Regions from separate parts of the Clostridium sp. CS1-1 genome, predicted to be linked through region 2. Evidence: riboswitches for the same ligand, from Rfam matches in the RefSeq annotation. Region 2 holds a riboswitch; the other holds the start of a gene.
What was found. A riboswitch is a leader RNA that binds a small molecule or an ion and turns the genes downstream of it on or off. The one in region 2 is predicted to bind glycine.
Positions count from the first base shown of each region.

Region 1 (12,658 bases), 2.4 Mb from region 2:
AGTGCCTCTGTTTCAGTTGGCTCTATCATAAGCGCCTCATGCACAATTAGTGGAAAATAAATTGTTGGAGGATGATATCCATAATCAAGCAATCTCTTTGCTACATCTAAAGTTGTTACATGATTTTCTTCACCTTTTAGACCACCTAGTACAAACTCATGTTTGCAAATATCATCTATAGGTAAATTGTAATACTCTTTTAGTTTTACTCTTAGGTAGTTCGCATTTAATACCGCCGTTTCACTTGCCTTTTTTAACCCTTCTGCACCCATAGTTAATATATATGTGAATGCTCTAACCATAACTCCGAAGTTACCGTAAAAGCTTTTCACTTTTCCTATGGAATAAGGTCTATCATAATCTAAATAATATACTTCTCTATTCTTTGATATCACTGGCTTTGGTAAAAATTCTACTAAATCTTTTTTAACACCTATAGGTCCACTTCCTGGCCCTCCGCCGCCATGTGGAGTGGAAAATGTTTTGTGTAAATTTAAATGGCATACATCAAAGCCCATATCTCCCGGCCTTGTTTTGCCCATAATAGCATTCATATTAGCTCCATCATAATAGAGCAATCCTCCTACTTCATGAACAAGTTTTGCTATTTCTATAATATTTTTTTCAAATAGCCCTAATGTACTAGGGTTAGTCAACATTAATCCAGCTATTTCATCATTTAGAACAGCTTTTAAACTCTCTATATCTACTGCTCCAGTGGTTTCTGACTTTACTTCTATAACTTCAAAACCTGCTACTGATGCAGATGCAGGATTTGTACCATGAGCTGAATCAGGAACTATAATTTTTTTTCTTTTAAAGTCTCCTCTTTTTTCATGATATGCCTTAATAATCATAAGACCTGATAACTCCCCATGAGCTCCTGCGGCTGGTTGAAGAGATACACTTTCAAACCCAGCTATCTCTCCAAGTTTTTCACCAAGCTCATACATTAGTTTTAAAGCACCTTGTACAGTATCCTCTGGTTGATATGGATGAAGTCCTGTAAACTTAGGTATAGCTGCCATATCTTCATTGATTTTAGGATTATATTTCATTGTACAAGATCCAAGTGGATAAAATCCTGTATCGACGCCATAGTTTTTATTTGAAATAGCTGTAAAATGCCTTACCACATCTACTTCACTAACCTCAGGTAGCCCTAGCTCCTTTTTAGTTAATAACTCCTCTGGAATTAATTTTTCTATAGATGTTACAGGTACGTCACAGCTTGGGAGGGTATATGCTATTCTTCCATCTTTAGAAACTTCAAAAATAAGCTTGTTATAGTCTTTCATTATTTAATCCCCTCCAATATAGCTACTAATTTATCAATTTCATCTCTTGTCCTCTTTTCAGTAACACAAAGAAGCATCGATTTTGCGTACAGAGGGTATTCTTTATCCATCTCATATCCACCAAGTATTTTATTTTCTGAGAGTACCTTATTTACATATTGAACTTCACTTTCTGAAGAAATTACAAATTCCTTAAAGAACGGCTTATTAAATAGCGGCTTATACTTTCCACTCTTCGTTATCTGATCAAAAGCATAATGAGATTTTTGTATGCACTGTTCAGCAACTTCCTTTATTCCCTTCTTTCCTAGAGTTGTCAAGTATATTAATGCAGTTAGAGCATTAAGCGCCTGATTTGAACAAATATTCGAAGAAGCTTTTTCTCTTCTTATGTGTTGCTCTCTTGCTTGTAAAGTTAAAACAAATGCTCTCTTTCCTTCTTTATCTGTAGTTTCCCCAACAATTCTACCAGGTATTTTTCTAAGATGTTTTTTAGTTGTAGCAAGGAATCCTAAGTAAGGTCCTCCATAATTTAAATTATTTCCAAGAGATTGGCCATCACCTATAGCTATATCTGCTCCGCATTCTCCTGGATTTTTTAATATTCCCAGTGAAATAGGATCACAAGATACAATTAATAATGATTTGTTTTGATGAACGAGTTTTTCTATTTCTGATAACTCTTCAACTACTCCAAAGAAATTTGGTGTTTGAACTATAAAAGCTGCCACATCCTTATTTAATTCAGCTTTAAGTTTTTCTATATGGGTAGCTCCATCTAATTCATCAATTTCTATCACATTTTGATTTTTAAACCTACAATAAGTTTTTAAAACCTTTCTTGTTTCTGGATGAACACCCTTAGAAATAATAACACTCTTTCTTTTTGTTGCATCAACAGCCATTTGTACTGCTTCCACACAAGCTGTTGCTCCATCATACATTGAAGCATTAGCTGCATCCATTCCAGTAAGATTAGATATCATGGTTTGATACTCAAATATTGCCTGTAGTGTTCCTTGACTTATCTCTGCTTGATAAGGAGTATAAGCTGTATAGAACTCTGACCTTGATACCAAATGTTTAATTATTGAAGGTATATAATGGTCATAAGCTCCAGCACCTAGGAAGCAAACTAACTCCTCACAACTTTTATTTGAATTAGCTAGTTTATTAATATAAGATTGAACTTCAAGTTCTGACATACTATTATTTATATTTAATCTTCTATTTAAACGAACTTCCTTAGGGATATCTTCAAACAAATCATCTATCCCATTAACCCCTATGGTCTTTAGCATTAATTCTTGATCCTCTATTGTTAATGGTATATAGGTCTGCATACTATTCCTCCTTACCACATATTTTTTTATATTGTTCAGCATTTAATAATGTTTCAAGTTCTGACTTATCAGTAAGTTCAACAGCTATCATCCAATTTTTATAAGCATCTTCATTAACCGACTCTGGATCATCTATTAGCTCCTCATTTATTCGAAGTACCTTACCACTAACTGGAATATTTAAATCTGAAGCTGCTTTCACTGACTCAACAACGCCAAAAGAATCTTCTTTAGAAAACTCTGAGTCCACCTCTGGCAACTCAACAAAAACTATATCTCCTAAAGAGTGTTGTGCAAAGTCAGTAATACCTATATAAACTTCATCTCCTTCAACTTTTACCCATTCATGATCTTCACTATAAAATAATCCTTCCAAAACCTTCATCTTAAAATCCCCCTTAAATTATTTATTATAATTTTTCTTATAAAACTTTTTACTAACTACTACGGCTTCATTCATCTTATTTCTAACTTTTATGAAAATTGTAGTTCCTAATTCAGAATAATTAGAGTCAACCAATGCAAGTCCTATATTCTTTTTCACAGATGGTGAAAAATAACCAGTAGTAACCAGCCCTATTCCCTCATCACCAGCAAAGACCTCATACCCGTGTCTAGGAATACCTCTATCCTTCATTTCAAATCCAACTATTTTTCTCTTTAAGCCTTCCTTCTTTTGTTTCACAAGTACATCTTTGCCTATAAAATCTTCATTATCTAACTTAACAAAGAAACCTAATCCTGCTTCAAGTGGAGTTATTGTATCTGATAATTCATTTCCATATAGAGGCAAATTAACTTCAAATCTTAATGTATCTCTACATCCTAATCCTACAGGTTTTAACCCATCTTCTTTTCCAGTTTCCAATATTTTGTCCCATAGACTAACTACATCATCTGAATCCATATAAAGTTCAAAGCCATCTTCCCCAGTATATCCTGTTCTGGAAACTAAACACCTTTTCCCATCTATTAAAACATCTCTCTTACAAAAGAAGAATTTAATATCTTTTAAATTTGTATCAGTAAGCCTTTGAAGTATTTCTTCTGCCTTTGGTCCTTGAATTGCAAGCTGAGCCACCGAATATGATATATTATTCAATTTAACATTATAGTTACCCTTATTACTTAGCATCCACTCGAAATCCTTTTCAATGTTCCCAGCATTTATTACTAGATAAACATGTTTTTCATTAAACCTATAAACTAATAAGTCATCAACAATTCCTCCATCTGGATAACACATAGGTGTATACAAGACTTGATTATCTACCAAAGATTTTACGTCATTAGTTACTAATTTTTGAGTGAAAGCAATTGCGTCTTCTCCAATTATTTCTACCTCTCCCATATGAGAAACATCGAATAATCCAGCCTTCATTCGTACGGTTTCATGTTCTTGTATTATTCCTTCAAATTGCACAGGAAGTGCCCATCCAGCAAAGTCTATTATTTTTCCTTCGTATTTTTCATATGAATTAATTAATGGGGTTTTTTTTAAGTGTTCCATATTCGAAAACCTCCTAATATTTTTTTACATAACAAAAAGAGGACCATGAAGGTAAAATTTAACTTACCCCACATGTCCTCTGTAATATTACCTGAGAGTCTCGATATAAACAGAGTTCTTGGCATCAGATGGAGTTTTAACTCCACCTTATACTTAGAAATCGTTATCCAGTGACATAGCCGCTCTTTATTCCCTCTTTGAAGAAAATCAAAGAACCCAAATCTCCGATTTGATGTGAATCGCTTTCACAGAGTTTGAGGGAGTATTAGAGCAGGTAATCATCGGAAAATATATCTTGCACCGTCGGTTCTGTAATTAAACAGTCTCTCCAGAGTTTTGTCCTATAACGCTAGGTTTACCTGAAAGTTTCTAATACAGTCGTGGAACTATATCATTGCTCCTTCGGTTAACAAATGTTATCTCACGCTATAATCATCCAAACCATTTTATTTTAACTATACTTCTATTATATTTATCTATTAATTTGTTTACAAGGCTAGTTAGAAGATTAACACTTACTTTCCATTATATTACTTTTTATTTATCTAAATGATATTTATATAATATTAACTTGATATATATGGTAATTAATCCTTATGTTCATTAACATATTTTTACTAATTTGTTTAATAAATATCAAACTTATGTAAACCATTATTGGTCTTATTACAAGGACAGATTACTACAGAGTACATACGAATAGTAGTGAATTTGCACTCTCAACGAAAGAATATGATCTACTAGCTTTCATTCTTCACTTTCCCAAATATATTTTTATATCTTCATAAAATCTACATACACTTAAGTTAAAATATAATAATACATAGTTTAAGGAGGTGATTTTAATGATAGGTTTAACTCTAGCTCAATGCATTCAAGCATGTGGACTAACTGGCCAAGCATTAGCAGATTGTATATCAATGATGTTAGGCATGAGATAGGTTTCTTCCAATGAACAAAGAAGGGGTTGTCTCAAAACTTGATTTAAAATCTAACTTTGAAACAACCTCTTCTTAGATAAATATTATTATATTTAATTTGAATCAAAGGATTCTTCAATAGCTACCTTTGGGCTTAACGCATGTTCTAATCTAGGTAAAGATATTCCTAAGGTTTCTTTAAGAACATCTTCTATTGTTTCGACCGCTATAATATCTAATTCCTTTTTCACTTCTTCAGGCACATCTTTAAGATCTACCACATTATCTTTTGGAATTAACACTTTCTTTATACCTGCTCTTTCAGCAGCCAATAATTTTTCTTTCAGTCCACCAATTGCTAGCACAATCCCTCTTAAAGTTATCTCTCCAGTCATAGCAATCTTTGAATCAACTTTTATACCTGTGGCAAGAGAAGCAAGTGCAGTAAATAGGGTAACTCCAGCAGAAGGCCCGTCCTTTGGAACCGCACCGGTCGGTACGTGAATGTGCAAGTCTCTTTCCTTAAAGTTAAAACTATTCACTGGTAATCTTGATTTTAATAAACTTAATGAAATTCTAGCAGATTCTTTCATTACATCTCCTAGCTTACCAGTTAAGATTACTTGTCCATTTCCTGGCATATCTGTAGCTTCGATAAATAATATTTCTCCCCCAACTGGTGTCCAAGCAAGCCCAGTTACAACCCCTGTTGGATTATCGAGTTGTGCCTTATCATGTCTTGAAACCTGTTTGCCGAGTAAATCCTCTAATACATTGTCTGTAACTTTAAACGGTAATTCTACTTTATTAGATACAATTTTCTCTGTGGCTACTCTTGCAATGGTAGCTAATTGCTTTTTCAGACCTCTAACCCCTGCTTCTAAAGTATAATTACTAATAACTTTCTTTAAGGCTTCATCTTCTATTTGCAATTGTTCCTCTGTTAAACCATGATCTTCTAGAACTGAAGGCATTAAATGATTCTTTCCAATATGGAATTTCTCACTAGTTGTATAACTAGATATTTGTATAACCTCCATTCTATCTAAAAGAGGACCAGGTATATTATGAAGAGAGTTAGCTGTAGCAATAAAGAATACCTCTGATAAGTCATAAGGAACATTTAAATAATGATCTGTAAAGCTATCATTTTGTTCTGGATCAAGAACCTCTAATAGTGCACTTGCTGGATCACCATTGTAGCCACTCATTAGCTTATCTACTTCATCTAGAACCATAACTGGATTTTTTTCTCCAGCTTTCTTGATGCCTTGAATGATCCTTCCTGGCATTGCTCCTACATAAGTTTTACGATGACCTCTAATTTCAGCTTCATCTCGAACACCGCCTAAACTTAAACGTACATATTTTCTATGAAGAGCTTCAGCGATACTTTTTCCTAAGCTTGTTTTTCCTGTTCCTGGAGGCCCAACAAGTAATAAGATAGACCCTTTTTTTCCTTTTTTAAGCTTCATAACAGCTAAATGTTGTAATATTCTCTCTTTTACTTTTTCTAAGCCATAATGCTCGTTATCAAGTATTCGTCTTGCTTCTAATATGTCGATATCCTTTGTTTCTCCCGGTTTCCAAGGGAGCTGTATTAGTAATTCTAAATAATTACGTATAACATTATAGTCAGAACTATTAGGGTTTTGATTTTCTAGTTTACTTAATTCCTCTAAAGCAACTTTTTTAATATCCTCTGGCATCTCAGCCTCTTCAATTTTTCTTAGATAGTCTTTTTCATTCTTAGAATCTTTATCTTCATTTAGTTCTTCCTGAATAGCCTTTAACTGTTCTCTTAATACAGATTCTCTATGATTTTTATTTGCTTTTTCTGAAAGTCTTTCTGCTATCTCAAATTGGAACTTAAGAGATTCTTTTTGTTTTAAAAGATACTCCATAAATTTGAAGCTTCTTTCTTTCACGGATTGAATTTTAATTAATTCATATTTTTCATCACTGGATAGGGGCATAAATTGCGCTAGATATCCCATTAACTTATTTAAATCTTTTATATCCTCAATTGATTTTATAAAGGCTTCTGAACCCTTGAAATGTTCACTCATTTCATAGGTAATTTTCTTTATTTGTCCAATAATTTCTTTTATATTCTCTTCTGTTAAATCAATAAAGTCTGATGCTATCTCATACTCGCCATTGATAAAGTCACTTTGAATTTCAATATTCTTAACCTCAACACGTTCTAGCATTTTAATTTTAATTTTATACCCTGTTTCTATTTTTTCTATATGATTAACTTTAAAAAGAACTCCTATTTTATAAAAATCTTCTTTTTTTAATCCGTTTCGATTAAAATTTTGATTTAATGGTAGGGCAATACTTATCTCATCTTCTCTACCTAAATATTGTAGTTCCCTTTCACTAAAATGATTAAGCTTAAGAGTATGATCCATATTAGGCAATAAAATAGCATCTGAAATAGGAACTATCAACCCTAACTTATTTTTTTCACTTTTTGTCATGTTTTTTCACTCCTTATATCATCAATTAAACGAATGCTCATTTAATTATTTGTTGATTAATTGCGAGGCTTTATGGTATTTTCTTTTTCAAGATAAGCCTCGCTTTTATAGACTATTATACAAGTAATGCATCTTGCATAATTGTAATTATTTCTTCAAGCATACTTGATTTTTCTTCTTCTCCAATACAGTGATTGGTAGCTATTAATTTTATTGGTGAGAAGAGTATAGCAACCAAGTTATTACTATTAATATCCTTAATAACTTTATTTTTTTTCATTTCATCTAATAATTTATTTAAAATTTCACTGCTTTTCTTTCTTTCACAGCGATTGGCTAAAGCAGGACAATTAGAAAACTGATCCACAAATCTAAATATCTCTTCATGTTCTCGTATATAGTTGTAGTAACTTCGAATAAGTTTCTCGATAAGTTCTTTCCCATTGATTCCTTGACAAACTTTATTGAGTAAATGATTAGAGATTTCTTCGGAATATTCCTGGTAAATTTCCTGTAACATAATCTCTTTATTTTCATAGTAAATATAAACAGTAGCTGGTGAAACTCTCGCTTCTTTAGCTATCTTTGAAATGGAAGTACCGTGAAAACCCTCTTCTAGTGTTAATTTAATTACTGCTTCTTTTATATTTTTTTGTTTTTCATCGTCTTTTTTTCTCATTTACTCACCCCTAGTGAATTCTATAATAAACGTTCATTCACTTATTGTCAAGAAATTTTTTTATTTAACTAAGGTTTCCTCTTCTAGTTTGTTAACCATTTTCTTATATTCCTGTGTAAACTCTGCTGGCTTAACTTCTAAATCTTCAACTGGTTGTTTTTCATATCTAGAAAGTAATTCTATTAATGCATCTGCTTGTTCGTGAGTAAGCTTACTTAATGGAATTCCTATCTCCTTCATTGTGTATTGCTTTAACTCATCTACTTCAATACCTTTAGATTTTGCTAACTCCCATATATCAGATTTTTGTTCTTTTCTCATTATGTGAGTTTTAGAAGCCTCTTCTTTTTGTTTCCTATCTATTACTGAATCTATTGTTTCATCTCCTATTTCTTCTTTTGTTACTAGTCCATTTATTCCAAATGCTCTTTTTAATACAAATACCTCCGCAACTTTTTGTATCATAGCAGATGGATACTTTCTCCAAATATTATTGTTTTGATTATACTCACCAAAATCTACATAACTTATGAATGGCTTCTTTCCCTTTCTATCGCATCTAGCCCAAGCTCCCATAATTCTTCCTCTTTTACTCCCAAATCTATGAGTAATTCTATACTCTGCTGCATCGATTTCAAATACATCTCCCTCATGTACTACAAAGGATATTAAGCCTTCGAATTCGGGACTTGTTTGCGCATATTTTAAATATCCATCTCTAGAGGTCATTATATTAGTCTGATTACCATATTTAGTGAACCATATCTCTCGTTTAAAGGGATCTAAATTATACTGTTTGCTAAGATATAGGAAAATATTTAGCTCATCTTCAGTTGCTCCTTTGGCTACTGTATTTTTAATTAATTCGATTTGCTTACTGTCATAGGTAAATGTATTGTTGTACATTGGTATTTCAACAGTTTTATTTTCCATTATACAATCCCTCCTTATCCATATTTTTTATAACATATTAAATGAAATTATTAAATTCTGATGCACTTTATTTCTATAAACTAATTTTAAATCTTTATTCTTCTTTTTCTAATCTTTTACAATAATTGTATTTTCACATTACCGCTTTTGCCTAAAATGTTGGGCTTAAATTTTATTTCTATCTTTCTATTTTTCCCTGCTATAATTTTTTATATCCAATACGAAACATAGCAATAAATTCATGTTTTTTCACTAATAGAGAATAACTAATTTAATTTTTGTAGTTTTCTATTCTTGCCCTCCTTTTAAAAAATTTCAAAGTAATTTATAATTTTGTAATAATCTGTTTCTTAAGTATAATAAAACTCCTTAGCTAAAGTTTTAATTCTCTTTAACTAAGGAGCTGTTTTTATTAATTGATTAATCGCTCTAAATCCATATACTCTTTTTATATTGCTTTACTTTCAGTTTCTTCTTTATTTGTTCTCTTTGCTATCATTGGTAATATTAATCCTAATCCTAATAATACAATTGGAGTTAACACATTAAGTGTTATTTGGAAATACCATTCTCCTGAGTAAGTTTTAACTCCCTTAGGGAACATACCCATTATACAAGCGAAGGCTGTAAATACAAAACACCATAATCCAGCCAAGTATCCAAATGTCTTGTTTTTAGTGAACTGATAAGTAGCTTCGAACTTACCTGCTACAGCTTTCTTTAATGCCATGTAAGCAAAGAATACCCATAAGTATCTTAATGGCATTACTACTGCATTTAATCTTAATAACCAGTTAAATAGAGATGTCATATCACCTATTCCTAGTGCAGGCACTATTATAAGTGTTCCAACTAATACCGCTGTTAGTTTGTACCCATTAACTGGTGTACCATTTTCGTTAACTTTTGTTAATGACTTTGGTATAAACTTGTTATCAACATCAGCTAATAAAACTTTTATTGGCGCATCTATTGAGAATGCTAAAGCTGATATTTGAGCTAAAGTGTTTGCAATTGCATATATTATTAAGAATAAGTTTCCTACTCCATAGTATTGTCCTAATTTCTGGAATGAATAGTATGCACCATTCATCATTAAGTCCTTTGGAATATTATTTGGATCAAACATCATTCCCATTGCAAATGAACCAAGTAGTGCTGTTACGGCAACCATTACTGCAAGGGCTATCATTCCCTTAGGGAAGTCCTTTGAAGGATTTTTCATATTGTTTACATATGGTGATATCTTTTCGGCTCCACCAACTGCAAATACTAATATTGCTAAAGTCGTTAAATAATCAAAGTTAAAGTCTGGCATTAATGACTTCATACTAAAATCAATGCTATATGTTTGAGCAGTAGTTATAGCTGGCGCTGCTATAGCTAGTATTACATAAAGAATTGACATAACAAACATTGATGTACCTGCTATGGTACCAATTCTCTTTATTGAGTTTACACCCTTTGATGATATCCATAAGAATACTAAAAAAACAATTAAACACATTGACTGTAAAATCATTGGGTTCATGTTTTTTACGAAAGTTCCATTTTGTTTTGCAGCCCATCCTAAAGCTATTAGTACGGCCTGAGGCTTTTGAGCTAAGTAAGGAACGTGAACTACCCAGTATGTCCAACCAGCTAAAAAAGCTAATTTAGTACCAGATGTTGTTCTGATCCATGAACTTACTCCACCTTTACTTTCTTTGAAAGTTGAACCCATTTCTCCTACCATTAATGCATATGGTACGAAGTACAATGCGAACATTAATATCCATGAAACAACTACCTTCATACCTTGGCTTGCAAAACCATTTACGACGTTTCCGAAGCCCCAAACACTTACAAAAGCCATTAAAGCAAGGTTGTTCCAACTTAATTTCTTGTTATTCTCCATTTTGTTTCCCTCCTCGGTTGAAATCTTTTACAAATAAAAAATAAATAACTTAATTATTTCATTTTTTATATAATAGCATGGATTTATTCACTTTACAATGACATTTTTAGGCCACTTTCACATAAACTATTAATTTCCCAATCGTTTTCCACTAAATATAGTGAAGATTATTTATCCGATGACTACCCACTCTAATCCCCCCCGCACACTCTGTAAAAGTGATTCACATTCAATAATAAAATAGAGCTGTATAAAAATGAATCGTTACTTTAAATGTTGTAAATAGCTTTTTACTTTTATATAATAGGGAAGGGGTTTTTACATTCATACATATAATTAAAATAACGGAGATGATACTCGCTATGGAAATTTTAAGCAACCAACTTGGTTACATACAGCTATTAATGGAAAAGTTAAAAAAAGAAAAAGTATTTATTATATCATTTTCTCTTGCAGTTTTTTCTTCTTTTTTCCTTACACCTAAAGTATCTTATATAAATTTTAAAGTTCTAGTGCTGCTCTTTAATCTAATGATAATAGTTTCGGCATTCGAGGAATTAAAAGTTATGGATAAGCTTGCACTAGAAATACTTACCAAATGCAAGGATACAAGAATGGTTTCAATGGTATTTATAATAATAACTTTTTTTACTTCTATGCTCGTTACTAATGATGTAGCACTAATTACTTTTGTTCCTCTTGCTATTCTTACTTTTAAAAAGGCAAAAAAAGATTCTATGAAAACAATTATACTTCAGACTTTAGCTGCAAATATCGGCAGCAGCTTAACCCCTATGGGAAATCCACAAAATTTATTTTTATTTACTCACTATAATTTGAGCGGAGTTCAGTTTTTCTCTGTAACCATCCCTTTTGTAGTGCTTGGGCTGCTTTGGCTTTACTTTTTAAATAGAATGGTTCTTAAAGAAGAACTTCAGCTTTCATTACATACCGTGAAAGTAACGGACAGAAAAAAAGTTAGAGTATATTTACTTTTATTTGCTTTTGTAGTACTTTCAGTATTTGGGTTTATAGACTACAAATATACATTTCTAGCTGTGATACTAAGTGTATTATTTATAGACAAGTATCTCATAAAATCAGTTGATTACTTTTTATTAGCTACATTTGTTTGTTTTTTTATATTCATTGGAAACATCTCAAACATAGAATTCATACAATCATATATGCAGAATTTTTTACAAAAATCAGAAAGAGTTTATTTTTCTTCTATAATACTAAGCCAGATAGTAAGTAATGTGCCCTGCTCTATACTAGTATCAAGCTTTACGAATAATTGGAGAGAAGTTCTTCTTGGAGTGAATATTGGAGGTATGGGAACATTAATCGCTTCACTTGCAAGTCTTATTTCTTATAAAATATATGCTAATGAAAATGAAGAAAAGAGCAAAGTTTATATAAACAAGTTTAATCTATATAATTTTTTAAGCTTATTTATATTTACACTTATAAACTACATATACATTAAATTTTAATGAAAAAGTATGAAATCAAAATTAAAATGATTTCATACTTTTTTATTTCAGCACTGTATAATGTACTATGCAATTTTCTATTTAAGCCTGTAATTC
Region 1 covers NZ_CM148680.1:2,931,997-2,944,654, forward strand. Annotated here, with positions in the region: gene gcvPB (aminomethyl-transferring glycine dehydrogenase subunit GcvPB) at 1-1,298, opposite strand, end outside; gene gcvPA (aminomethyl-transferring glycine dehydrogenase subunit GcvPA) at 1,298-2,641, opposite strand; gene gcvH (glycine cleavage system protein GcvH) at 2,643-3,026, opposite strand; gene gcvT (glycine cleavage system aminomethyltransferase GcvT) at 3,045-4,151, opposite strand; glycine riboswitch at 4,489-4,587, opposite strand; gene lon (endopeptidase La) at 5,185-7,557, opposite strand; gene AC0N0V_RS13780 (TetR/AcrR family transcriptional regulator) at 7,673-8,236, opposite strand; gene AC0N0V_RS13785 (RecT family recombinase) at 8,297-9,169, opposite strand; gene AC0N0V_RS13790 (amino acid permease) at 9,618-11,066, opposite strand; gene AC0N0V_RS13795 (SLC13 family permease) at 11,429-12,562, shown strand.
Region 1: it holds a riboswitch for glycine, as region 2 does, so the genes downstream of both, gcvT (glycine cleavage system aminomethyltransferase GcvT) here and AC0N0V_RS01195 (GrdX family protein) in region 2, are expected to answer to the same signal.

Region 2 (12,658 bases):
AGGTAAAAGATAAAATTATGTCGGATAAAGTTATGCTTAACATGGTTTTTGTTGTAGCAAACGAAGGATAAGTAAAGAGGTGATGTTGGTGGCAAGGAAGAAGAGAGCTAAGAAGAAAAAGTTACCCTTGGGAATTATAATAGCTGTTGTAATAATAGTAAGTAGTTCTTTTGGAGTAATATTCCATCAGTATAGCACTGTAAAACAGTGGAACAACTTAATATACCCTGGAGTTAAAATTGAAGGCGAAAACTTATCTGGAAAAACTAAGGATGAGGCGAAAAAGATTATAGAACAAGGACATGGTGCTACTGTAATAAAAAAGAAAATGAATATAGTTACACCAGATAAAACATATACTATAGATTATTCTAAACTAAATCCTAAACATAATGTTGATGAAGTTATAAATCAAGCTTTTGAATATGGAAAAAGTTTAAATTTGTTTTCTAAATACAGATTAATAAAAAAAGGTGGAGAAAAACAATTCGAACTAAACTTTGCCTATGATACAAAGCAAATAGATAGTATATTAGATACTATTGAAAAGGATGTAAAAAAGGATCCTATAAATGCAAAAATGAAAGGATATGGAGGAAATTTCGAAGCCGTATCGGAACAAAATGGTAGAAAGCTTGAGAAAGATAAATTAAGAAAAGAAATAACTTCTAAGATTAATGGAGATAAAGGACCAGATGTAACCATTAATGCACCTATTGAAGTGGTTACGGCCAGAATCACTGCAGAAAAGTTATTCTCTATAGATTCCAGAATTGCAACATTCACTACCAATTACGGGTCTATATCATCGCCAGAAAGAGCGAATAATATAATATTAGCAACAAGAAGTATCAATGGTACAATATTATTGCCTGGAGATGTATTTAGCTTTAATGATGTGGTTGGGGAAAGAACTGCTGGAAAAGGATATCAATCAGCTCCAGTTATTATAGGAAACCAAGTTGATTCAGGTTTAGGTGGAGGAATATGTCAGGTATCTACAACATTATATAATGCAATACTTAGATCTAATATTAATTCTGTAGCAAGGGCACATCATACGCTTCCGTCTCATTATGTGCCTTTAGGTTTGGATGCCACAGTTGATTATGGTAATCTAGACTATAAGTTTAAAAATACTCTAGATTATCCAATGTATATAGAAGGTAGTACTTCAGGGGGAAATGTTATCTTTAATATATATTCTAATAGTTCTCTGAAAGGTATAGTAACTGAAATTAGCTCAGAAGTATATGAAACTATACAGCCAGGAGTAAAATATGTGGATGATCCTACTTTGCCTATTGGACAAACACAACAAGTGCAAGCACCGTCTACTGGTTTTAAAGTTAAAGTTACAAAAAAGGTTATTCAAAACGGGAAAGTTATTAGTCAAGATGTTGTTGCAAATGACTTCTATAAGCCTGTTGATGCTATTATAAAAAAAGGAACGAAAAGTTAAAGAGAAATAGGGAATTAGGAATTTTAATAGTTTCTAATTCTCTATTTTAATTTTATCCGATGACTATCCAATCTAATACTCCATCTGGTTGGAGTTTCACTTTATACTAGTAGAAATATTATATAGATATATTCATTATGTTGGAATAATATGATATAATATACTTGTAAAATTATTACAGATGCGGGTATGGCGGAATTGGCAGACGCGTTAGATTCAGGTTCTAATGGGTAATACCGTGCAGGTTCAAATCCTGTTACCCGCACCATAAATTTAGTTAGGATTTGAGAAAAAGATATTTGTTTAAGCATCTAAAGAAAAATCAAAATAGAGAGGATTTTAATATGAGGATTGTTAACAGGAAAAGATTTACGCTTTCTTGTATTTTTTTTACTATGCTAATGTCAATATTTGGAAAAGGATTCGTGTCGGTAGAGGGTAGAAGTATTCTTAGGGAATCTTCGTTACCTGTGATTAAGGCCTCAGGAAAAAATAATAAATTAGAGGATAATAAAGATAAGTTAAATGAAAATAGCAAATATATTATAGTTCTAGACTCAGGGCATGGTGGAGTTGATAAGGGAGCAAGCTATGGAACTATGAATGAAAAAGATTTGACACTTAAAGTTGTAAAATATGTAGAAGAGTATTTAAAGAATAAAGGATATACTGTAATTTTAACAAGGAATACTGATGTACTTATTCCGTTAAAGGAAATAGGTGCTAAGGCAAATTCTAGTAGGGCTGATGTTTTTATTTCAGTACATATTAATTCGATTAGTGATCCTAACTATAAAGGGATTAGTACTTATTTTTATGATCCTGATGGATATCAGAGAGAACAAAGGATAGAACTGGCTAGAGTCATGCAGAATAAGATTTTAAAAAGTGATAAGTGGGAAGATAGAGGAATAAGGAGGCAAAATCTTGCTGTTCTTAGATACAGCAAAATGCCAAGTGCGCTAGTTGAGTGTGGTTATATTACAAGTAAAGAGGATAGGGACAAGTTATCTAAGGATGAAACATTAAAGAGTATAGGTGAAAGTATTTCAAATGGAGTTATAGAATACTTGAGCAATAAAGATAGTTATGGGTATGATGAACATAATAAAGAGAGCACTTCTTATATAGATGAAGTAAGTTCTAGTGAAAAAGATTTAATTAAACAAGATAACAAAAATAATGGCGTTAAGAAAAGTGACCAAGGCGACATATCCAACAAAATAAACAAAAATACTCAAAAAACTGATATAAAAAGTAAAAGTACAGTTAAATCAGAAACTAAGGTAGAGAAATCTTTAAAATCTAATACTAGTAAAGTTAATGTTAATGAAGTAAAACACTAAACAGTATTTGCAAACTCTTTACTATTAAGGTATTATATAATAATATATTTGATGAAATCTTTTTGAAGAGATTTTGAGTTCTCCTTATATTTTACAAGGAGAATTGCTTAGGATAAGGAGGAATTAATTTGAATTTAAATATAGTATTGTTTCAACCAGAAATACCTCAGAATACAGGAAATATAGCTAGGACCTGTGTGCTAACAAATTCTAAATTACACTTAATAAAACCATTAGGATTTAGCTTAGATGAAAAACAAGTAAGAAGGGCAGGGCTTGACTACTGGAAGCACTTAGATCTTACTGTATATGAATCCTACGAAGAACTTAGAGAAAAGTATAGCAGCTCTACGTTTTATTTTTCAACTACTCATGCCGGTAATTTTTACCATGAGGTTCAATTTAAGCAAGGTGATTTCATAGTGTTTGGAAGAGAATCATCAGGTCTTCCTGATAGAATAAGAGAAAGTGACCCTGAAAGATGTATTAAAGTACCTATGATAGAGACTAGTGCCCGTTCCTTAAATTTATCTAATACGGTATCGATAGTAGCATATGAAGCCTTAAGACAAATGGATTTCCCGAGGATGAAGTAGGAAAGGTGAGGTAATGGAAAAAATAAAGGTAATTACTGATAGTACCGCAGATCTGCCAGAATACATATTAAAAAAGTATGATATAGAAGTACTTCCTCTTTTAGTAAGTTTTGATGAGGAAACTTATAGAGATGGAGTAGATATAGACACCCATACATTACTGGAAAAAATGAGTAGTTTGGATGTGTTTCCTAAAACCACACAAGTAACACCGTCGAGATTTATAGAATGTTATAAAAAGTACATAGATCAAGGTTATAAGATAATTTCAATACACCTTTCCTCAAAGATGAGTGGTACTTATCAATCAGCATGTATAGCTAAAGAAACTCTTGAAAGTGATGAAATTGTTGTGATAGATAGTCTAAATGTAACATCCGGACTAGGACTTTTAGTAATAAAAGCGGCAAAATTAAAGGAAAGCGGACTTTCAATAGATATTATTAAGGAAGAGCTTCTTACAATAATACCGCATATAAAAAGCGCAATTGTTTTCAATAGTTTGGATAATTTAGTTAAGGGTGGAAGATTGTCTAAAACAGCTGGGGTTATTGGGAGTTTATTGAGTATAAGGCCTATACTTACAGTAGATAATGGTGAAATGGTAGTTATGGATAAGGTTAGAGGAAGTAAAAAAGCTGTAAGAACTATTTTAGACTATGTTTATAAAAAAGGAATAAAGAGTGAGGAAGAAACTATTCTGCTTGAAATAGAAAGCAAGGATGTTGATATATTAAGAGGGGAATTAAAGGCTAATGGAAGTTCGTTTATAGACTGTCAAGTAGGTTGCGTTGTAGGAGTACACGCTGGACCTGATGCTACTGGAGTATTTTTTATAGAGAATTTTTAATACTTAACAATAATTTATTTGATAGAAAAGCGCCATAAATATTATTAAACTCCGATAATATTTATGGCGCTTTTCTTATTTATAATAAAAACTATATATATAAATTGATGATTATAACAATTTGTTAACAAAATAGTGTTAATAAATTGTAACAAATGTTAACAAACTATTGTTAACAAATTATCAAAATTGCATTTCGAGCAAATATATTAATAAGTTCAAAAAATAAGGGTAAAAATGCATTTATTTGACGAATTAAGTCATTTGATTAAATATTTTGTATAATAAACGAAATAAATAGTCGAAATATATCCATTTAAAGTAATTAGTACAAGAAAATGTAACTAAGTATTAGTAAAATGAATAATATGTATCAAAAAACACAATACTAAATATCTTTTAAAAATATAGAATTTTTTGTATTAGTAATATATAATAGTAATTGTAAACAGTAACATTAAAAAAGTTAATAAGTTTGGATGAAATTTTCGGGAGATTAAGTAGAATTGTTAACAAAGTTTTGCGCAATTTATTACTTAGCTATAGATCTAAATGTGAATTTAATATCTAGATATATAGCATCCTTAAGTGGATAGCCGAAGGAAGAAATATTATTTTTGCGAAATAATATGAAGCTCTCAGGCAAAAGGACCGAAAATGGACAAGTCTCTGGAAAGCTTATGCACCGAAGGAGTAAAACTCTCAGGTTAATAGACAGAGGTAAAAGCGAAAAAGCCTTTACCTCTGTTTTTTTGTTTATCTAATTGCCAATTGATGGATTGGTAATAATCCTATAAAGGAGATTGAGTATGATAGAACCAATAATAGTTGTAACAAATAATCCACTTAGCAAAGAAAATTTAAGTAATAAATATGTAACTGAATTTATAGGCGGGTCTACTATTGAAGTTTTTAAAAAAGTAAGAGACTATATTCATAATGGACACAAGCTACTTACTCATCCTTTAATGAGTAGTATAAAACCAAATGAGACTCCGTATAGAACAGTCATCATATCAAAAAATAAAGAAAATACTGTAGATATGGATTCCTTAAAGTATATAGAAGAAGGAATATATGCAACTGAAAAGTTTACAACAAAATTTGGGATTCCAAATTGGAATGAAAATGTTTTAGAGGATTTTCAGTTAATAGATTATGATTTGATTTATCATGCATTATACTAATATATTTTATATAATAACTAGACTTTGTATCTAGGATTGGATATATACTACATATCCATAATTGCAAGGTTTATAAACATCTAGTAAAATAGGGGTTAATCATAAGGGCTTATTATCCTAAACTGGTGATTCTCACTAGTAATGATTTAATTAATAATATTTAGGAGGTAATAACAATGTCACACATTTATGACACAATAATAATTGGTGGTGGACCAGCTGGATTATCAGCAGGACTTTACGGTGCTAGATCAAGAATGGATACTCTAATTATTGAGAAAGCAAAATTTGGTGGACAAGCAACAACTACAGATGAACTAGAAAATTATCCTGGTTCAATTGAAGAATGTACAGGATCAACATTAAGTGAAAGAATGAGAAAGCAAGCAGAAGAATTTGGAACTAAGTTTGCTGTTGATGATATTATTGAAGTTGAACTTGAGGGAGATATTAAAACTGTAAAAGGTAGAAAAGACTCATATCAAGCAAAAACTATAATAATAGCTACTGGAGCTAACCCAAGGCTTGGAGGATTTGAAAATGAAGTAGAATTAAGAGCGAAGGGAGTTTCATATTGTGCAACTTGTGATGCAGACTTCTTTACTGAGCTAGATGTTGCTGTTATTGGTGGAGGGGATTCAGCTATAACTGAAGCTATATACCTTACAAAATTTGCAGAACATGTAACTGTAGTACATAGAAGAGATTCATTAAGAGCAGCGAAATCTTTACAAGAAAAAGCTTTTGCAAATCCAAAGATAAGCTTTATCTGGAACTCAGTAATTGAGAAAGCTATTGGAGATGAGATATTAGAAGGTCTTGTAATAAGAAATAGAGAAACAGGAGAAACTAGTGATTTAAAGGTTGATGGATGTTTCGTATTTGTAGGATATGATCCAATAACTCAATTATTTGCTGATAAATTAGAGTTAGAAGATGGTTATATTGTAACTGATGAAGACATGAGAACAAACATACCTGGAGTATTTGCAGCAGGAGATGTTAGAAAGAAAACATTAAGACAGGTAATAACAGCAGCGGCAGACGGAGCTATAGCTGCAACTGTTGCTGAGCATTATATAGAAAATCATAAATAAGGAGGGTCTATAAATGATAGAATTAAATAAGGAAAATTTTGATGCAGAGGTTGTAAACTATACTGAGAAGCCAGTATTCGTAGATTTCTGGGGAGATAAGTGTGAAATATGTAAACAGCTTATGCCAGGAGTACACGACCTTGAAGGAAAATATGGCGATAAAATAAAGTTTGCTAGTTTAAATACAAGCACAGCTAGAAGACTTGCTATATCACAAAAAGTTCTTGGATTACCAACAATGATAATCTACAAAAATGGAGAGAAAGCAAGTTCAATAACTGCTGACAAAATCGCTACATTAGATGATATAGAAGGCTTTATAAAAGCTTACTATGAAACTCTATAATTTAAAAGTTATCAATTAAAATTAATAATAAATAATCACTCAAAACCCTAAAAAATAGTTTGATATTGATTGAGAGTTAAAAACTTAACTCTCAATCGGAATAAATTTGGAGGTGAACACTTTGCGTTTAGAATTAGGAAAAATTTATGTAAAGGACATTCAATTTGGAGCTGAAACAAAGGTTGAAAATGGAGTTCTTTATGTAAATAAAGAAGAGTTATTAGAAGCAGTTGGTGGAGACGAAAAGATTCAAAGCATAGACTTTGAAATTGCAAAGCCAGGCGAGGAAACAAGAATAATCCCTGTAAAAGATGTCATAGAACCAAGAGTTAAAGTTGAAGGAAAGGGTGGAATATTCCCAGGATTCATCAGCAAAGTTGATATGGTTGGTGCAGGAAGAACTCATGTATTAAAGGGAGCTGCTGTAGTTACTACAGGTAAAATAGTTGGTTTCCAAGAAGGTATCATAGACATGAGCGGAGAAGGCGCTAAATACACTCCATTCTCAAAGACAAATAACTTAGTAATTATTTGTGAACCAAAAGAAGGCGTTAAACAACATGAGCATGAAGAAGCTGTAAGAATGGTTGGATTCAAAGCTGCTACATACCTTGGAGAAGCTGGAAGAAATGTTGAACCAGATGAAATTAAAGCTTATGAAACATTACCAATATTAGATCAAGTTAAACAATATCCTGATCTTCCAAAGGTAGTATATGTGTACATGCTTCAAACTCAAGGACTTTTACATGACACATATGTATATGGAGTAGATGCTAAGAAAATTATACCAACATTCTTATATCCAACAGAAGTATTTGATGGAGCAGTAGTAAGCGGAAACTGTGTTTCAGCTTGTGATAAAAACCCAAGCTATGTTCATATGAATCACCCAGTAATTGAGGATCTATATGAAAGACATGGAAAAGACTTCAACTTCTTAGGTTGTGTAATTACAAACGAAAATGTTTATCTTGCAGATAAAGAAAGATCATCAAACATGACTGCTAAGTTAGTTGAATACTTAGGAGCTGATGCAGTAATAATATCAGAAGAAGGATTTGGTAATCCAGATGCTGACCTAGTTATGAACTGCAACAAGATTACTGACAAGGGAATTAAAACTGTATTAATTACAGATGAATATGCTGGACAAGATGGAGCTTCACAATCACTTGCAGACTCAACACCAAAAGGTGATGCAGTAGTTACTGGTGGAAATGCTAATGAAGTTGTTATACTTCCAGTTATGAAAAAGATAATAGGTCACGTAGAAGCTGCTGATATAATAGCAGGTGGACACGTAGGAAGTTTAAGAGAAGATGGTACTATAGAAGCTGAAATCCAGGTTATAACTGGAGCAACAAGTGAAGTAGGATTTAACTACTTAACAGCTAAAGGATACTAAAATCACCTTAAATAGACTGAATATTAAAGTAAAATTATCACTTATCATAAAATAAGTAATTTTATGTAATAGTTAATTTTATCGATATTAGTACATTGTAAAGGTATACAAGAATGTGGATTGAAAGAGAGGAAGATATAGATGTTACAAGGAAAAAAAGTTATTGCAGTAGGAGATAGAGATGGAATTCCAGGACCAGCTATAGAAGCTTGTGTTAAATCAGCTGGAGCAGAAATAATTTTCGCATCAACAGAATGTTTTGTCTGAACAGCCGCTGGTGCTATGGATCTGGAGATCCAACAAAGAGTAAAAGACTTAACTGAAAAGCATGGTGCAGAAAACGTAGTAGTAGTAATCGGAGGAGCAGAAGCAGAAGCATCTGGACTTTCAGCTGAAACTGTAGCTGCTGGAGACCCAACTTTTGCAGGTCCACTAGCTGGAATTCCACTAGGTCTTGCAGTTTACCATGTAGTTGAGCCAGAAATAAAAGATGAATGTGATGCAACTGTTTATGACGAACAGTGCGGAATGATGGAAATGGTTCTTGACGTAGATGCTATCATCGAAGAAGTTAAGAACGTTAGAACTCAATACTCAAAATATTAATATGAAGTACGTGTAAATTCCTATAAGGGGGGAAATGCTGAAATGATTAAAGTTGTTCATTATATAAATCAATTTTACGCTGGTATAGGCGGAGAAGAAAAAGCAGATATAAAACCAGAAGTTAGAGAAGGTTTTGTAGGTCCTGGTATGGGACTAAATGGTTTACTAAGCAAAGAGGGTGTTGAAATAGTTGCTACAGTTATCTGTGGAGACTCATATTTCAATGAAAACACTGAAGAAGCTAAAGCAGAAATTATAGATATGGTTAAGAAGTATAATCCTGACCTATTTATAGCTGGACCTGCTTTCAATGCTGGAAGATATGGTGTTGCTTGCGGACACATTGCAAAGGAAGTTGAAGAAAAGCTAGGAATACCTGTACTTACAGCTATGTATATTGAAAATCCAGGTGCTGATTTATACAAAAAGCATGTTTATATTGTAGAAACTAAAAACAGTGCTGCTGGTATGAGAGATGCACTTCCAAAGGTTGCTGCTTTAGCAGTAAAGCTTGCTAAGGGAGAAGAAATCGGACTACCTACTGAAGATAACTATATCGAAAGAGGTATAAGAAAGAATTATTTCGCAGCAGAAAGAGGATCAAAGAGAGCTGTTGATATGCTTGTTAAAAAGTTAAAGGGTGAAGAGTTTGTAACAGAATTCAAAATGCCTGTATTCGACAGAGTTGCTCCAAATCCAGCTGTAAAAGATATATCAAAAGCTAAGATAGCATTAGTTACATCAGGTGGTATAGTTCCAAAAGGAAACCCAGATCACATAGAGTCATCAAATGCTTCTAAGTTCGGAAAATATAACATAGAAGGTGTAATGGATTTAACAGCAGAAACATACGAAACTGCACACGGTGGATACGATCCAACTTATGCTAATACAGATTCAGACAGAGTACTTCCAGTTGACGTATTAAGACAAATGGAGAAAGAAGGAAAAATAGGTTCACTTCACAATTACTTCTATACTACTGTTGGTAACGGAACAGCAGTTGCTTCATCAAAGAAATTTGGTGAAACTATAGTTAAAGAATTAATAGCTGATGGTGTTGACGCAGTTATACTAACGTCCACCTGAGGAACTTGTACACGTTGCGGTGCAACGCTTGTAAAAGAAATTGAACGTGGAGGACTTCCAGTAGTTCACATGTGTACAGTAGTTCCAATCTCTTTAACAGTTGGTGCTAACAGAATAGTTCCTACAATAGCAATACCTCATCCACTTGGAAACCCAGCTTTAGAAGCTAAGGATGAGTTTGAATTAAGATACAAACTAGTTGATAAGGCATTAGCAGCTCTTTCAACTGAAGTAGAAGATCAAACAGTTTTTGACAAGTAGGATATTTAAGCTTAAGGCAGTACTAAGTGTGTATAACTAATTATTCAATACTGTTAACTGCCTTTAAGCACTCTAAAGTTTGTAAATACAGAAAATCTAAGAGCTCTCGCTAACTCGCTATCGCTCAGACAAGCGAGAGTTCTAAGATTTTCTGAATTTACAAACTAAGAGTGCTAAGAAGTCAGTTAAATGTATCTTCATAATTAGTTACACACACCTATACAAACTTTAAGTATAAATTTATTGAAACAATATTGGTGAGAATTTAAATATTGAGAATTGAGAAATGAGAATTGAGTTAAAAGCATTAGTTCTTAACTCTCAATTCTCAATGAAATTTAAGGGAGGTTTTTATAATGAGTTTTCCAGTTATAAAGAAAGCATCTTATATTTTAGTAAATACGCCAGATATGGTAATTCATAATGGTACTACACAAATGTTAGAAAGGGAGACTAATCCTGATTCAGAGTATTTAAAAGAATTAAAAAATCACTTAAGAACATTTGATGAAGTTGTAGGTTATGCTCCAAATCAAACATACATAGGAAACATGACTCCAGAAGAGCTAGGGGAATTAAAGAGACCTTGGTACAACAGTACAATCGAGAATGCTAACAGATTTGGTAAGTTTGGCGAAATAATGCCTCAAGATGAATTCTACGGATTACTAAAAGCTTCAGATGTATTTGACTTAGTAATTCTTGAAAAATCCTTTACAGCAGCAGTAAAAGAAAAGTTTGTAAATCATCCTATATTAAATGTAAAAGTAGAAGCATTAAAAGAGGGAGAAGAGCTATCAGCAATAGAAACTTTGGTTGAAAATGGAGTAGCTGAAGGTTTATATAATGCAGGGAATTTAGTAGGATGTGTTAAAAGAGCACATGAATTTGATAGTAATTTATCATCACATATAATGGTAGAAAACTTAGTAGTTAAGGCATCTGGAGTTTTAGCTCTAATGCACTTAATAAAAAATTCTGGTGTAGATGTAAATGAAGTTGGATACTTAATAGAGTGTTCAGAAGAAGCGGTAGGAGATATGAATCAAAGAGGCGGTGGAAACACTGCTAAGGCTTGTGGAGAAATAGCAGGAATTGTAGGAGCTACAGGTGTAGACATGAGAGGTTTCTGTGCTGGTCCAAGCCATGCTTTAATAAATGCTGCAGCTTTAGTAAAATCAGGAATATATAAGAATGTAATTGTATTTGCTGGTGGAAGTACAGCTAAACTTGGAATGAACGGAAAAGATCATATAAAGAAGGGCTTATCAGCACTTGAAGATTGTGTTGGAGGATTTGCTGTTCTTGTATCCGAAAATGATGGAGTAAGTCCAGTTTTAAGAACTGATGTTATTGGAAGACATACTATAGGACATGGAGCAGCACCACAAGCAGTTATAGAAGCTCTAGTATCAGAACCTTTAGCTAGAGTTGGAATGAAGATTGTAGACGTTGACAAATATGCTCCAGAAATGCAGACTCCAGATATTACTGAACCAGCTGGAGCAGGAGATGTTCCAACTCAGAACTACAAAATGATAGGAGCACTTGCTGTTAAGAGTGGACAATTAGATAGAAAAGAATTACCAAACTTCGTAAAAGATCATGGATATCCAGGATATGCTCCAACACAAGGACACATTCCGTCAGGAGTTCCAATAGTGGGACATGGCGTAGAGCATATAATGAATGGAAAATTAAACAACTTCATGGTAGTTGGTAAAGGAAGTTTATTCTTAGGAAGAATGACAAATCTATTTGATGGAGTATCTATATTAGTTGAGAAAAATACTGGAGCTACAGAAGAAGCTTCAGGAATTTCAAAAGATGAAATTAAGAACATGATAGCTGAAGGTATGAAGAAATTTGCTGAGGAAATTTTAAAATAAATTAAAGTGGAAGGTTGGCAATTGTTAACTGTCAATTGTCAACTCTCAACTTAAAAGGGGTGATCTTAATGGATGCAACTAAAAAAATAATATCAGAAGTTTTTAGTGAAATAGCTGACGGCATAAAATCCGGAAGCTTCGGTAAAAAAGTAAGAATTGGACTCACCACTTTTGGTTCGGAGCACGGTGTAGATGAAATGGTAAGAGCTGCTCAAATGGCTAAAAGTAAATATGGTGACTTTGATATAGTTTTAATAGGACCTAAAGTAGAAGGCAGCTTTGAAATAGTAGAAGTTAAGGACGCAGAAGAAGGTCATAAGAAGATGGTAGAGCTTCTAGAAAAGAAAGAATTAGATGGCTGCGTGACTCAACACTTTGACTTTCCGATAGGGGTTTCAACAGTAGGAAGAGTGTTAACTCCTGGTAAAGGTAGAGAACTTATAATTGCAACTACTACAGGAACTACTTCTACAAATAGAGTAGAAGGCATGATAAAGAATGCTATATCTGGAATAGCTGTA
Region 2 covers NZ_CM148680.1:241,515-254,172, forward strand. Annotated here, with positions in the region: gene AC0N0V_RS01170 (VanW family protein) at 89-1,462, shown strand; tRNA gene AC0N0V_RS01175 (tRNA-Leu) at 1,646-1,730, shown strand; gene AC0N0V_RS01180 (N-acetylmuramoyl-L-alanine amidase family protein) at 1,858-2,808, shown strand; gene AC0N0V_RS01185 (tRNA (cytidine(34)-2'-O)-methyltransferase) at 2,937-3,404, shown strand; gene AC0N0V_RS01190 (DegV family protein) at 3,418-4,254, shown strand; glycine riboswitch at 4,734-4,918, shown strand; glycine riboswitch at 4,922-4,974, shown strand; gene AC0N0V_RS01195 (GrdX family protein) at 5,064-5,441, shown strand; gene trxB (thioredoxin-disulfide reductase) at 5,618-6,538, shown strand; gene AC0N0V_RS01205 (thioredoxin family protein) at 6,552-6,884, shown strand; gene AC0N0V_RS01210 (glycine/sarcosine/betaine reductase component B subunit) at 7,006-8,292, shown strand; gene grdA (glycine/sarcosine/betaine reductase complex selenoprotein A) at 8,434-8,898, shown strand; gene grdB (glycine reductase complex selenoprotein B) at 8,941-10,248, shown strand; gene grdC (glycine/sarcosine/betaine reductase complex component C subunit beta) at 10,605-12,137, shown strand; gene grdD (glycine/sarcosine/betaine reductase complex component C subunit alpha) at 12,206-12,658, shown strand, end outside.